3 regions of the Pseudoalteromonas sp. NZS71_1 genome follow, and region 3 is predicted to be linked to each of the others. Evidence: predicted binding sites of a transcription regulator. Region 3 holds the regulator's gene; each other region holds the start of a gene.
The links. The regulator sigma-54, encoded in region 3, starts transcription at its own class of promoters, with help from an activator protein. The targets are predictions, from matches to a motif close to GTTGGCACGNNNNTNGNNT.

Region 1 (4,216 bases), on a different contig from region 3:
GACTCTATTCGTGATTCAATATCGATTTTAGCTAGATCGCGTGCGCTTTCAATATTCTCGTAGCTCTCTTGATTACCTAAACCGACATCGTATAAGTCTTTTTGTCTTTTAAGTTGGCGCTCTAGGTTAGCAAGGCGTGTTTTATTGTGTTTAATTTCAATTTCTGTGGCGCGAAGGATTGCTTTACTACGGGTAACTTCTGATTCAAAAGCAGTTGTATCAAGGCGCATTAACATATCGCCTTGTTTCACTCCTTGGCCTTCTTGAACAAATATTTTATCTACTCGGCCTGTCACTTCAGAGCGTAATTGCACTTGTGTATTAAAAACTAAATTACCTGAAGCCATTATTGAGTCAGCAATGTCGCCAAGCTCTACTTGAGCAATATTTACTTCGGCTTGTTTTTCATCGCCAGAGATTTGCTTTGACACAATTAGGGCTATAAATGCGCCTACAGCGAGTGTGATGATTATTGCTTTTTTCATTTTTATCTATCCGTGAATTAAGTAATGCGGAGGCAATACATACCCCCATCTAGTGGTTACATTGCTGCAATGACTGCCCAAATACCAAAAATAATGATTGAAGGAAGTGCAGAGAATAGGAGTGCTTTGTTAGTTGAAAAATTAGTCCAGCATTTTAAGCCGATCATTCCCAGTGCAATGCTCCAAAAGCTAAATAAGTTTATTGATTCTAATAAGCTATAAAAAGGATGGCCAATTTCAAGTCCTATTATTAATTGGTTAATAGATGCGTAGCTAAATACGGCTTGTTGAGATATTTGATCTGTACTTGCACTTAGTACAAGAGCTATTGTGCCTAGGCTTGAAATAACAACTGGCATCATTGTCCAGGTAGAGAATCCATACCAAGCTCCGTAGCTATGTTCTGATTCAGGATCTTGTTTAGCCACAAGCATATAATAAAGTGCCATGAGTGCATTCATGATAGCCAGCGCAATTACGCCGCCAAACAGAGCAAACCAAATTTGGTTTTCTGCATTTAGCTCTATACTTTGACGAATTGCTTTTTGCTCGCCAATTGTTGCATCTATACTTGATGCTGCTACTTGCTCATTAATCAAAAACTGCATATCAACACTAGAGTAAAAAATATAAACACTAGCGATACTAGCAAGGGTAATACATATAAATGCTAACCACGACCAACCTTTGGCGTGTTCAACACCATTGAAAGCTTTACTAGGATTTATATAAATATCGAGTAGGGCGCTAAAAGCGTTAGGTGATTTCATTATTATTCCTTTATACCTATTTTATGGCTAGGCAGTTATAAATGCCCAGTGACTAGGTAATAGAATAAAGGAAAATGTATGTATTGTTTTTATTCAATTGTAACGGTTTGTTAACAGATATGAGGGGGTCTTGTTCAAAAACGAGAAAAGGGCCAAAAGGCCCTTCGTGTCGCAGCAAGTAACACATTCTTTCTTATAAATTAAAGTCTACAGAATAAGCAACGTAAGCTTTAATATCTGAATCATCCATATCTGTATCAGATAAACCAAAAGTGAAACCATCTTTCGAAATTGATACACCGTAATCTAAGATATTATCATCGCCAATAAAGTCACCAGAGTAGTGGCCTAAGTGAAGTGCCATTTCAGTGCCGTTACTGCCAACAGCAAAACCGTAATCAGCTGTCAGGTAAAGTGAATCACCAAAGTCTGTACCATCACCACTTGCAGCTGATGTTGCAAGTACTGAAGCACCAAATGTAAAGCCTTCAACACTGATGCTACCGTAAATTTCAGAGAAATCTGCGTCTGCTTCAGAAGCTGCGTCTGGGTAAGCGTAATAAATATAGCCAACATCGTAGCTAACGCTTTCGTTAATGTCGCCACCAAAGCCTGCATATAAATCAAGCTCATAGGTCATTTCATCGGCCCACGATGCATTTGAAGCCCAAGTACCTGCATAAAAGCCCGATTCATTGGCGTAATCAATACCGCCTGAAATAGCTGCATCGCCCCCAGTTTGCTCTTGACCACGCCATAAGTAGTTTGATGTTGCCGCTGCGTTTGCTGTTACTTCAGCATGTACGGCTGTTGACGTTAAAGATGTTGCGCCCATTAATGCTATAGCACTTATAGCGATGGTTTTTTTTAGTTTTAGCATGTCCATTTCCCGTTATATGATTTTTGCTCGCCAAGGTTTTTATTATGTAATCGGAACCTTTAGGCTGACGGCTTTTTATTGTTTAACTAACGGGATAATTGCACTGTATGTGCCAGCTTCATTATTTTTTATTAAAAATTATTTTTTATTTATTAAAAACATGAGCTTGAATTTTATGAATAGGATGGGGATATAACATGAAGGAAGATGTTGCGCACATTGGTGGTGCATAAATTAACCTAGCCGCACCATAAAAGTACGGCTAAATTAGAAGATTTTAACCGAATATAGTGCGCATAAGGCTAATTGTTTCGTTTACGCTGCGACCTTTTTGTACTTCACTCACAATTGAATCACGTTTACTGCGAATGTGTTCAGGAATATCGTCAGCAGCAAGAGCACGGTCTACTAATATTTCTGCAGACTCTTTACCTCTACGCTGAGTTTTACCTGTTGTAGTTGTAGTACGTTTAGGCTTGGTTAGCAGTTTAATGTAGTTAGAGTTATCTGGTGTTTTAGCATCAGCGTAGTGAAAGAAACATGGAATTAATGCTTTAATAGCAACCAATTGTTCTTCTAACTCATTACTAGGTTTAGCCATTTTGTACCATGACATAGCTTGAATACCTTTTACGATATCTTGCCAGTAACGCTCAAAATCACTATTTTTAAGTTTAGAAACACCAAGGGCACCACATAATGCATCTAATCGATTATTTGTAATCGGAGTAAATAAATCAGGGCGACGCATTGCAAGCAGTCGTGTTGCAGGCGCAAGTGTTGGCTTTTCGTTGTTGTCGGTGAATATTTTTGAATAAGCAGCAACAAATTGTTGATATTCGTATTGAGTAATATCACCTTCAAGTGGAATATTCACTAGTGCATCGTCAAAAGCACCTGGTAAATCACCAAGCATTTGATGGAAGCTCTTTGCACTCTTTGTAGATGCAAACCATTCAACGTCAAAGTTGTATGTGCTTGGATCAAGTGATGCCATGTGCTTACCGCTAAACGCAAGTAAGTCTTCAGGAATCATATCTTTAAGAGACTGTTCACGAATGCTTTTGATGTAGTCTACCAAACGAAGCTGTTCATCAAGTGCAATAACGTCTTTGTGTTGTTCTACAAATACACTTACAACAGGCCACGGAGCAATACGTAAAGTTTTAACCTGTAAAAAGCTGATAGCTGAAATAAGCTGATCGTGTAGCTTCTTAAGTACTGGTAACTGCTGTGGCTCTAGCAAATCGTAGTTCATACGATCTCTGCTTGCACTTAGCAATTCGTAACACCAAGGTAAAAAATCATCAGGGTGGTTTTCTACTTTCACGGCCATAAGGTTAAGGCTTAACTCTGAAGATTGCTTCAGAATGTTCTGATAGATTTGATTTTCTTGTTCGCCTAGCGTCATTTTTGACGGTGAAATTAGCAGTTTTTTCATGCCTTGTAGAATCTCCGGTTTAGATATATATTTTTTTGCTGGTCTATTTTAGCGCAATTACGCTAATAACAACAGCGCTGTCCTCCATACGTTGTAATTGAAGTGACTAAATCGGTATTTTTGCTAATAAAATGAGACTAATGCTTTAACATGTATCAATCATTTTCATCCAGTACAAAGAGGCTTTCAACTGAGGTATTAAAATGCTTTGCTATTTTTAGAGCAATTATTACCGACGGCGTAAACCGGTTTGTTTCTACGGTACTTATTGTTTTGCGCGACACTTTAATAGCATCAGCAAGTTCTTGCTGTGAAAGCCCGGCCTCTTTTCGATACTTTGCTATGTTATTTTGCATATCCACTCCTAATCACGATTTTGCCAAAGCAATGAAGCGCCATATACCAAGAGCATGATACCTAGGTAGAATATTGCCATAGTTGCATGCGAAAATTCGGTAGGTATTTCATCGCTTATATAAAAAACACCCAGAAGGCAAAACCCAAATGCAAAACTTGTATGTTTATATGCATTAGTGTCAATGGTGTTTAGAAACTCATCTTTATAAGCGTATTGAAAATACATTTTTAACGGAAAACCCCCTTTAATGAGATAAATAATCACTATAACTATATAAAAAAA
Region 2 (4,216 bases), on a different contig from region 3:
AAAATCATTATTTTACGAGCACTTGCTTACTATTACACCGATACAGATGCATTGAAAAAGACCCTAAATGTTGCACTAGAGGGGTTAGAATTAGCATTAAAAGATGACGATTCAGCATCTCAAGGATACTTTTTTTAGAAAAATAGCCGATGCATATAATTATCTAAACGAAAAAGACAAAGCCGTATATTATGCAAAAAAAGCGGTTGCGGCATATGAGCAAACACAAGATGGGCTTTTTACCTCAAAAGCATATTGGAGCTTAGGCAATGTATTGCTTGAAGTAGAAAAACCTAAAGATGCCTTAATATACCTAGATAAAGCATTGCTCTATTTTAAAAAAGTTAATATGCAAAAAGGCTTAACCTTTGCTCAGTACTCAATTGCAAATATTGAGTACTTACAAGCAAACTACGATAAAGCTTTAACTTTAACTAAAGAAAACATTGAGCTTGCTCGTTCTGCAGGTGTTTACGACATGCAACTCGCATCGCTCATTTTGTTAGCTGACATATATATAAAACTAGATTTACTTGATCAAGCAAATGAAGCAAACGATGAGGTGTTTTTAAAATTAGATAAATTCAGCCGCAGTATTTATAAAGCCGATTTTTTAAGTAAACGCTATGAGCTAAAACGACGCCTTAACCACACTGACGAGGCTTTTGAAGCAATTGAACAAAAGCTCCTTTATACAAAAAAACACTACGAAGCAACCAGTGAAAATAATATAAAAACACTACAGGTACAGTTTGAAGTAAAAGAAAAAGAAGAAAAAATACAGCAACTAGAGTACGCAAAAGATATTAGTGAACTACAAGCTAAAGAAGAATATCAACAAAAAATAATTTGGCGACTCAGCGCTGCTATTGCGTTTATTTTAGTGATTGCTTCATTATTTTTATTTTATCGGCAGGCTCGACAACGTCAAAAGTATCACGATATTTCATTAACAGATTATCTAACAAATTGCCCTAATCGCAGAGGAATAATGCGCGCAGCAGAAGCAAAGTTTGGTGAAGGTAAAATGACTATAGCAATTGTTGACTTAGACTACTTTAAAAAAGTTAACGACCATTTTGGTCACGATGTTGGCGATTTAGTTCTTATTGCCTTTGCAAAAGCTGCAAGAGAAACACTATGTAATGATCATCAGTTTGGCCGTTACGGCGGCGAAGAATGGTTATTGGCACTAAATACGGCTGATGAACGAATAATTCGCGATATATTTAACCGACTCGCCATTAGCTTCGCCGAGCATTGCAGTAATATAGAAGACTTTCCTACAGATACAAAAATCACTTTTAGTGCAGGAGCTTCTGTAAGTAGCCCTTTAAAAAGCACACTAGATATTCTTATTAAGCATGCAGATAAATTACTTTATAAAGCAAAAGAAAACGGAAGAAACCAAGTCGTAGTTGATTAAATAAACACAGCTAAAAGTATTGGCTCATTTACTTGACTAAAGTTCGTCTAAAACCATTTGTTTAATTTTATGTGCTTTTACAAAATGATCTAATTTATGGGTGTGTATCCACCAAGTAGCAGCTTCCATAAGTAGCTCTGGGTCGTCGTTTTTATTAGCAAAAAAGGCATAAAAAGAAAGCCCTACATTTTCGCCTTTAACTGCTATTTTTTTATCGCATACGGTAATTATTTTTGCTCTTAGTTCTTCCCTCATACATACCTTATTTAGTTATATTTTTACTGTATATGTACTATTGAAATACGCCATTTAAAAAGCTAACGATTAGCTGTAAAAGACTTCTATCAACCAAACCGTGATTCTCAAGCTCTTTATTAGGCGTATTTACTTTTGCAGCTTTGCATTCATTATCTAATGTTTCATTTTTACGTGTATCGGTTTCGTATGCAATATCTGCTTGTTCCATACATTTTGCCGAACCTGCGTAAGGCTGTGCCGCACAAGCGCTTAGTAATAAAAAAAGTGGAATTACTATCAATAATTGCTTCATAACTAATCCTATTTTTACGCAACTTATTTACTTTAAATTACAGCTGCAAGTTAGCCTATTTACTTTTCTACCACCATTACAAAAAATTCAAAAAAGAACGTACCGATAGCATCAAAAAAAGTGTCATTTTTTTCATCCTTTTTAATTTGTGCGCTAATGCATTGATTATAAACTTCTGAGCTTGTTTGAGCGCCATTTCGATCAACCGTTTCGGCCTCTTCAATGCATAAGTTAGGGTCAGAACGTGGGGCAGTACTACATGCACTCAGTAAAGCGCACAGCAATAATGCGGAGATGGGGCTTTTTATGTTCATCCTTAAACTATCCTATTAAGTTGACGTGCTACCTGCATTTATACCGATTGATATTATATGTGGGAGTAATACATATAGATTGTACCTAAATAATGTTGCTACTTTATCACTGCAATAAAATAAACAACCAGTAAATATTTGTAAGGTTCTGTAGGAATTTATACTCCTTTTATAATTGAACTACGTAAAATCCTGAAATTATTGCATTCATCTCACTGTAAAATTTACAGTGAGATGAGCATAAAAATAAAAAATCAAAATAAAAGCAATAAAATACATCAACTTAATATTTGGCATTTAGTTTGCTAGTTAATGGTATAAGCAAATAAATTGTAAAAGGATTAGTTATGAATATTTTTGAAGCACTACGTCATGACCATGACAAACAAAGAAAATTAGTAGATGCACTTATTCAAACGCACGGCGACACAGAGCAGCGCCACACGCTAATGGACGAGCTAAAAACAGAATTAGAACAACACGCAAAATTTGAAGAACGTTACTTTTATAACCCACTTATGTTTGATGACTTAACTCATGAAAAAGCGCGCCACAGCGTAGCTGAACATCACGAAATTGATGAATTAATTGAACAACTTGAAGATACCGAAATGAGCTCGTCTGCATGGTTAGTTGCAGCTAAAAAGCTACACCATTTAGTACATCATCATTTAAGTGAAGAGGAACACGAAGTATTTCAATTAGCGGGTAAAGCACTAACCGAAGGGCAAAAACAAAGCTTGGCAAAGCAGTATAATGATGCAATGCACTAATACTTTTTATTTGTGAGTAACTTTACTCACAAATAATTGAACCACCTTATATACACTCCCTTGTGTACTATTGGTTATAAGCCACTTGGCTTATAACCATTTTTTTAAGCCTATATGCTAACTCTTCTCTAGTAAGGGTGCTTCTGTCGGATCAAAAATTCGATACGCCACTAGCTTTAAACCATCGTTAATAAAAAACCACACCAAAGCATATGCCCACACAGCAAGTGCCCATCCCCATCCTAGTGGGGTCATAAACACACCATAAACAGCAATAAGTGTTGCTATAACTTGCGTGCCAAATACGGCGACCATTAATATAGCAGACGGTTTAATAGACCAAAATGGACCTCGGGTACGCGCTAAAAATATAGTCAAATGCCCTGCTACAGAAAGTAATAAGTACATTAATGTTTGAAGATGAGGACGGTCGAGTTCAAATACTTTATCCCCTAAGTAAAATAAACCAAAGGCTGCAATTGGCCCTACAATTCCCAGCACAGATGCAATACCTAAAACGAGCCGCATATTCCATGTCTCGGGCTTATTTTGATAATGCACATTGTCGTATGCAATAGACAAAATGGCGGCATCGTTAAGTAAAGCAAGCATTACAATCATGACTGCTGTTAACGGATAAAAGTTAAAAATTAATATCGCCATTGTCATAAAGAGTAGTACGCGCAGTGTTTCAGCAACCCTGTAAATAGCGTAACTGTTCATGCGTTGAAATATTTTTCGGCTTTCTTTAACTGCATCAATAATAACCGATAAGCCATCGGTCATTAACACAATTGATGCTGCTGAACGCGCTGCATCTGTAGCACCCGATACAGCAATGCCACAGTCAGCTTTTTTAAGTGCTGGCGCATCATTTACGCCATCTCCTGTCATGCCAACAATGTGCCCTCTATGCTGAAGCACATCAATAATATAGTATTTATGCTCAGGGAATACTTGCGCGAATCCATCAGCGCTCTCGATTGAGTCATCTAACTGTGTGGCTTGATGATGCTCAGTTGCACCAAATCCACTAGCATCAAGAATGTTTGTCCCTAAACCCAGTTTACTTGCAGTTTCGCGCGCAATGGCCACTTGGTCGCCCGTGACCATTTTAACGCTCATACCCATTTCTTTTGCATCGGCAATGGTT
Region 3 (4,216 bases):
TGACAATCAGTTGCTTATCTTTTTTACCTAAAATCTTTTCACGAATAGATTCAGCAAGTTGATGAACGCTTAAATCAGTTGTATCTATCATAAAGTCGGCGCGGGTGATTAATACATCAAGTAATTCTTTTTCTTTTTTGATGGCTAAATCAAGAGGCAACGAGTCAATTGATAGTGGGTGTAATCTACGAGTTTCAGAAAAACGTTTGATCAATGTTTGATCGTCGCTATCTAAATAAAATAACGTAGGGTTTGCAAAGCCTGGCAAGTATTCAAGAATATCGTTAAATTCATCTTGTTGTTTAGGGATGTTCCGTACATCAATGCTAACAGCAATTTTATCGTAGCTATCAGACACACTGCGAACTAATGAAGGAAGCAAGTTAACTGGAATATTATCTACGCAATAATAACCTAAATCTTCTACAACGCGTAAAGCAACCGACTTTCCAGAACCAGAACGGCCGCTTATGATAATTAACTCCATTTAACACCCTTTATAAAACTATGATTGATTGACAATAACTTGGTAAAGCTCAGTATCTGATTTTGCACTGCGTAACTGTTTACAAAAATCTTTATTGTTTAGTTTATCAGCAATGGTTGCTAGAGTCTTTAAGTGCTGCTGGTTATCGCCATCTGGTACGATGAGTGCGACGAAAATATCAACAGGGCGATTATCGATTGCATCAAAATTTATTGGAGTTTCGCTAACGAGTACTAAAGCCAAAGGCTCTTCTGCACCGCTCATTCTTCCATGAGGAATGGCAATGCCACGCCCTATACCTGTACTACCCAATTTTTCTCTGCTCATTAAAGCATTAAGAATATCTTGTTGCGGTAAATACGGAAGTTTGTCGTGAGCAAGTTCGCTAATGAACTCTAAAATTCTTTTTTTGCTATTAAAAAGGACCGCAGCTTTGCTGCAGTCCTGGCATATAAGTGAGCTTAATTTCATCATATTAGTGTCGAGCAAGCTTCTCTTTGTGTTTAATTACTTGTCGATCGAGCTTGTCGATCAACGAGTCAATGGCGGCATACATATCTTGATGTTCTGTAGAGGCAAATAACTCAGCACCGCTTACGTGTATGGTGGCTTCTGCTTTTTGATTTAATTTTTCTACATCGAGAATGACATGAACATTATTAATATGATCAGAGTGTCTTTCTAGCTTCGCAAATTTGGTATTAATATAGTCTCTTAGTGAATCGGTTAATTCTACGTGACGACCAGTTAAGTTTAGTTGCATAAGCATTACCCTCTTTTTTTTGCGTCTTAAATCAAACTTTTACGTTGATTTGACGGTGGAATAGCCAGAGATTCGCGGTATTTTGCGATTGTACGTCTCGCTACTTTAATTCCTTGCTCAGCCAATATATCCGCTATTTTGCTATCACTCAATGGTTTTGCTGAGTTTTCTGCTGCGATTAATTTTCGGATAAGCGCACGGATTGCTGTAGATGAACATTCACCCCCGTTTTCGGTGCTTACATGGCTTGAGAAAAAATATTTAAGCTCAAATATACCACGGGGTGTGTGCATATACTTTTGGGTTGTTACGCGCGAAATTGTTGATTCGTGCATTTCTACCATTTCAGCAACATCATTTAAAACCATTGGTTTCATGGCTTCAGGACCGTGTTCAAAAAAGCCTTGTTGTTGCTTAACAATACAATTTGTTACTTTTAATAGCGTGTCGTTTCTACTTTCTAAGCTTTTAATAAACCATTTAGCTTCTTGTAAATGCGAGCGAATAAACTGGCTGTCACCACTGGATTTTACAGTGCGAGACATTGCCGCGTATTGGCTATTAACACGAATTTTAGGCATGCTGTCTGGGTTTAACTCAACAACCCAGCGGCCTTTAATTTTTTTAACTGACACATCAGGAATAACATACTCAGATTCTTCTCTTACAATAGTATCTGCAGGTTTAGGGCTAAGAGTATGTATTAATGTCATTACTTCTTTAAGCTCTTCTTCTTTGAGCTTAGTTTTCTTCATTAATGTACGATAGTCACGAGCAGCTAATAAATCAATATGCTCGGTTAAAATCATTTTTGTTTCATTAATGTAAGGTGTTTCTTTGTCAAACTGGTTAAGCTGAATACACAAACACTCTTGTAAACTACGTGCAGCAATACCAACAGGATCAAACAGTTGGATGCGTTTTAATACAGCTTCAATTTCATCAAGTTCGACTTCGTTATCATCTTCGTTTTCTTGATTAAAGCTTTCTAAAATCTCTTCGCAGCTTAGTGTTAAAATACCTGAATCATCGACGGCTTCTACAATCGCAATAGCAATAGCTTCGTCTGTAGGGCTAAATGGCGTTAGTTGTAACTGCCACATTAAATACTCATGGAGCGTTTCAGTAGAGGCGCCTTGGTATATTGATTCGTCTTCAGGCATCGGACCCGATGATGATGCTGGGGCGGCACTCATGTACTCATCCCAACTAACATCCATAGCCATGTCGTCACTTAGCGTGTCTTTTGCAAGTGCTTCACCACTATCTTGTTCGTATTCGCTTGGAGCATCATCGGCAGATGCGCTAACAGTTATGTCATCTGTATCTGCTTTTTGCTCGTTTTTACCTGCAGCGTCTTCTGAATAGTCTGCTTCTTCAACCTCTAATAGCGGGTTGCTGTCGAGAGCTTCTTGTATTTCTTGCTGGAGATCCAATGTACTGAGTTGCAACAAACGAATAGCTTGTTGCAGCTGTGGAGTCATTGTAAGTTGCTGGCCCATGCGCAGCTGTAGTGATTGCCTCATGTATCTCTAACAATCCTTTTATGTTGTTATAATTAATACTAGCAGATGCTTAAAGACATGGCGTAAATGTTACAGCCTAAATTGCTCGCCTAAGTAAACATCGCGTACTGTTTTATCATTTAATACGTGTTCTGGAGTACCTGATGCAATCAGCTCCCCATGAGAAACAATGTAGGCTTTTTCACAAACATCAAGGGTTTCTCTTACGTTATGATCGGTAATTAATACACCAATCCCACGATTTTTAAGATGTTCTATTATTTTCTTTATATCTAATACCGAAATAGGGTCAACACCTGCAAATGGTTCATCCAGTAATATAAATTTAGGATCTGCTGCCAGCGCACGTGCTATTTCAACACGACGACGTTCGCCTCCTGACAATGCCATACCTTGGCTATCACGAATGTGTTGTATGCTAAATTCATCTAATAATTTATCGAGAGTGTCTTCTCTAGCTTGTTTATTTAACTCTTTGCGCGTTTCTAAAATGGCCATTAAGTTTTGATAAACAGTCAGCTTTCTGAATATTGAAGACTCTTGCGGTAAGTAGCCAATGCCTAATCTAGCACGACTATGCATAGGTAAAAGAGTAATATCGTTATCGTCTATCGATATTTTACCTTTGTCGCTAGGTACAAGTCCTACTATCATATAAAACGTGGTGGTTTTACCTGCGCCGTTAGGGCCAAGTAAGCCAACAATACTGCCAGCTTTGACTTCAAGGCCGACGTTTTTTACAACTTCACGGCCTTTATAGCTCTTTGCTAATAGCTCTGCTTTTAATGTGCTCATGGTTGACCTTTGTCGCTTTTTTTACTTTTTTTAGTCTCGATTGGCACTAAAATTGTGTGAACGCGGTCAGTTGAGTTTTCATCTTTTTCGGCACTGATTAGCTGCTGCTCTATATCGTAGGTAATGCTTTTAGCATTTATTTTTTGTCCCGCTTGCGATACTTGTGCATTACCAACAAGCGTTAAAAAACGCTTAGATACATCATAACGTACTTCGTCAGCACTGGCGCTCATAGTCGTGCCATCTGATTGCTTCTCTTCAAAGTGCGCAGGGCTACCTGTAGCAATTAATAATTGTTTATTATCGCCAAGTTCATCGCGTTTATGTACTTCTAAGCGGTCGGCTGTGATACGGCGGTTACCGTGAATAATTTCAACGTTTTTCTCAAAAATTCCGACATTAGCTTTTAATTGACCTTCTTGCTTATCGGCGCTTATTGAAATTTGATTTGCAGCCGGTTGCGTGTTTTGCTCTGCAGCACTACTATTAAACGCTAGTATAAGTGTAGGAATAATAAGTGATTTTAATATTTTATTGGTCATAATATATGGTTCGCGTATGGTTAATTAGTTTTATCACTTCGGTTTTTAAGTCGGCTTCTAGGCCTTTACCAGTGATTTTTAAATTGGGCCCAGTGATGATAAC

Region 1: I6F43_RS16965 (TorF family putative porin) is a predicted target of sigma-54. The motif match lies at 2,234-2,252, and genes of this name have one in related genera.
Region 2: I6F43_RS02200 (hemerythrin domain-containing protein) is a predicted target of sigma-54. The motif match lies at 2,580-2,598, and genes of this name have one in related genera.

What each region holds. Positions count from the first base shown of each region.
Region 1 is NZ_JADYXM010000015.1:12,067-16,282, reverse strand. It holds gene I6F43_RS16975 (efflux RND transporter periplasmic adaptor subunit) at 1-485, opposite strand, end outside; gene I6F43_RS16970 (YIP1 family protein) at 542-1,255, opposite strand; gene I6F43_RS16965 (TorF family putative porin) at 1,449-2,135, opposite strand; gene I6F43_RS16960 (hypothetical protein) at 2,413-3,576, opposite strand; gene I6F43_RS16955 (helix-turn-helix transcriptional regulator) at 3,732-3,932, opposite strand; gene I6F43_RS16950 (hypothetical protein) at 3,941-4,216, opposite strand, start outside.
Region 2 is NZ_JADYXM010000001.1:518,674-522,889, forward strand. It holds partial or broken gene I6F43_RS02180 (tetratricopeptide repeat-containing diguanylate cyclase) at 1-1,426, shown strand, start outside; gene I6F43_RS02185 (DUF6500 family protein) at 1,463-1,681, opposite strand; gene I6F43_RS02190 (hypothetical protein) at 1,719-1,976, opposite strand; gene I6F43_RS02195 (hypothetical protein) at 2,036-2,290, opposite strand; gene I6F43_RS02200 (hemerythrin domain-containing protein) at 2,638-3,063, shown strand; gene I6F43_RS02205 (plasma-membrane proton-efflux P-type ATPase) at 3,181-4,216, opposite strand, start outside.
Region 3 is NZ_JADYXM010000002.1:477,554-481,769, reverse strand. It holds gene rapZ (RNase adapter RapZ) at 1-487, opposite strand, end outside; gene ptsN (PTS IIA-like nitrogen regulatory protein PtsN) at 506-958, opposite strand; gene hpf (ribosome hibernation promoting factor) at 963-1,250, opposite strand; gene I6F43_RS05080 (RNA polymerase factor sigma-54) at 1,277-2,776, opposite strand; gene lptB (LPS export ABC transporter ATP-binding protein) at 2,846-3,571, opposite strand; gene lptA (lipopolysaccharide transport periplasmic protein LptA) at 3,568-4,113, opposite strand; gene lptC (LPS export ABC transporter periplasmic protein LptC) at 4,103-4,216, opposite strand, start outside.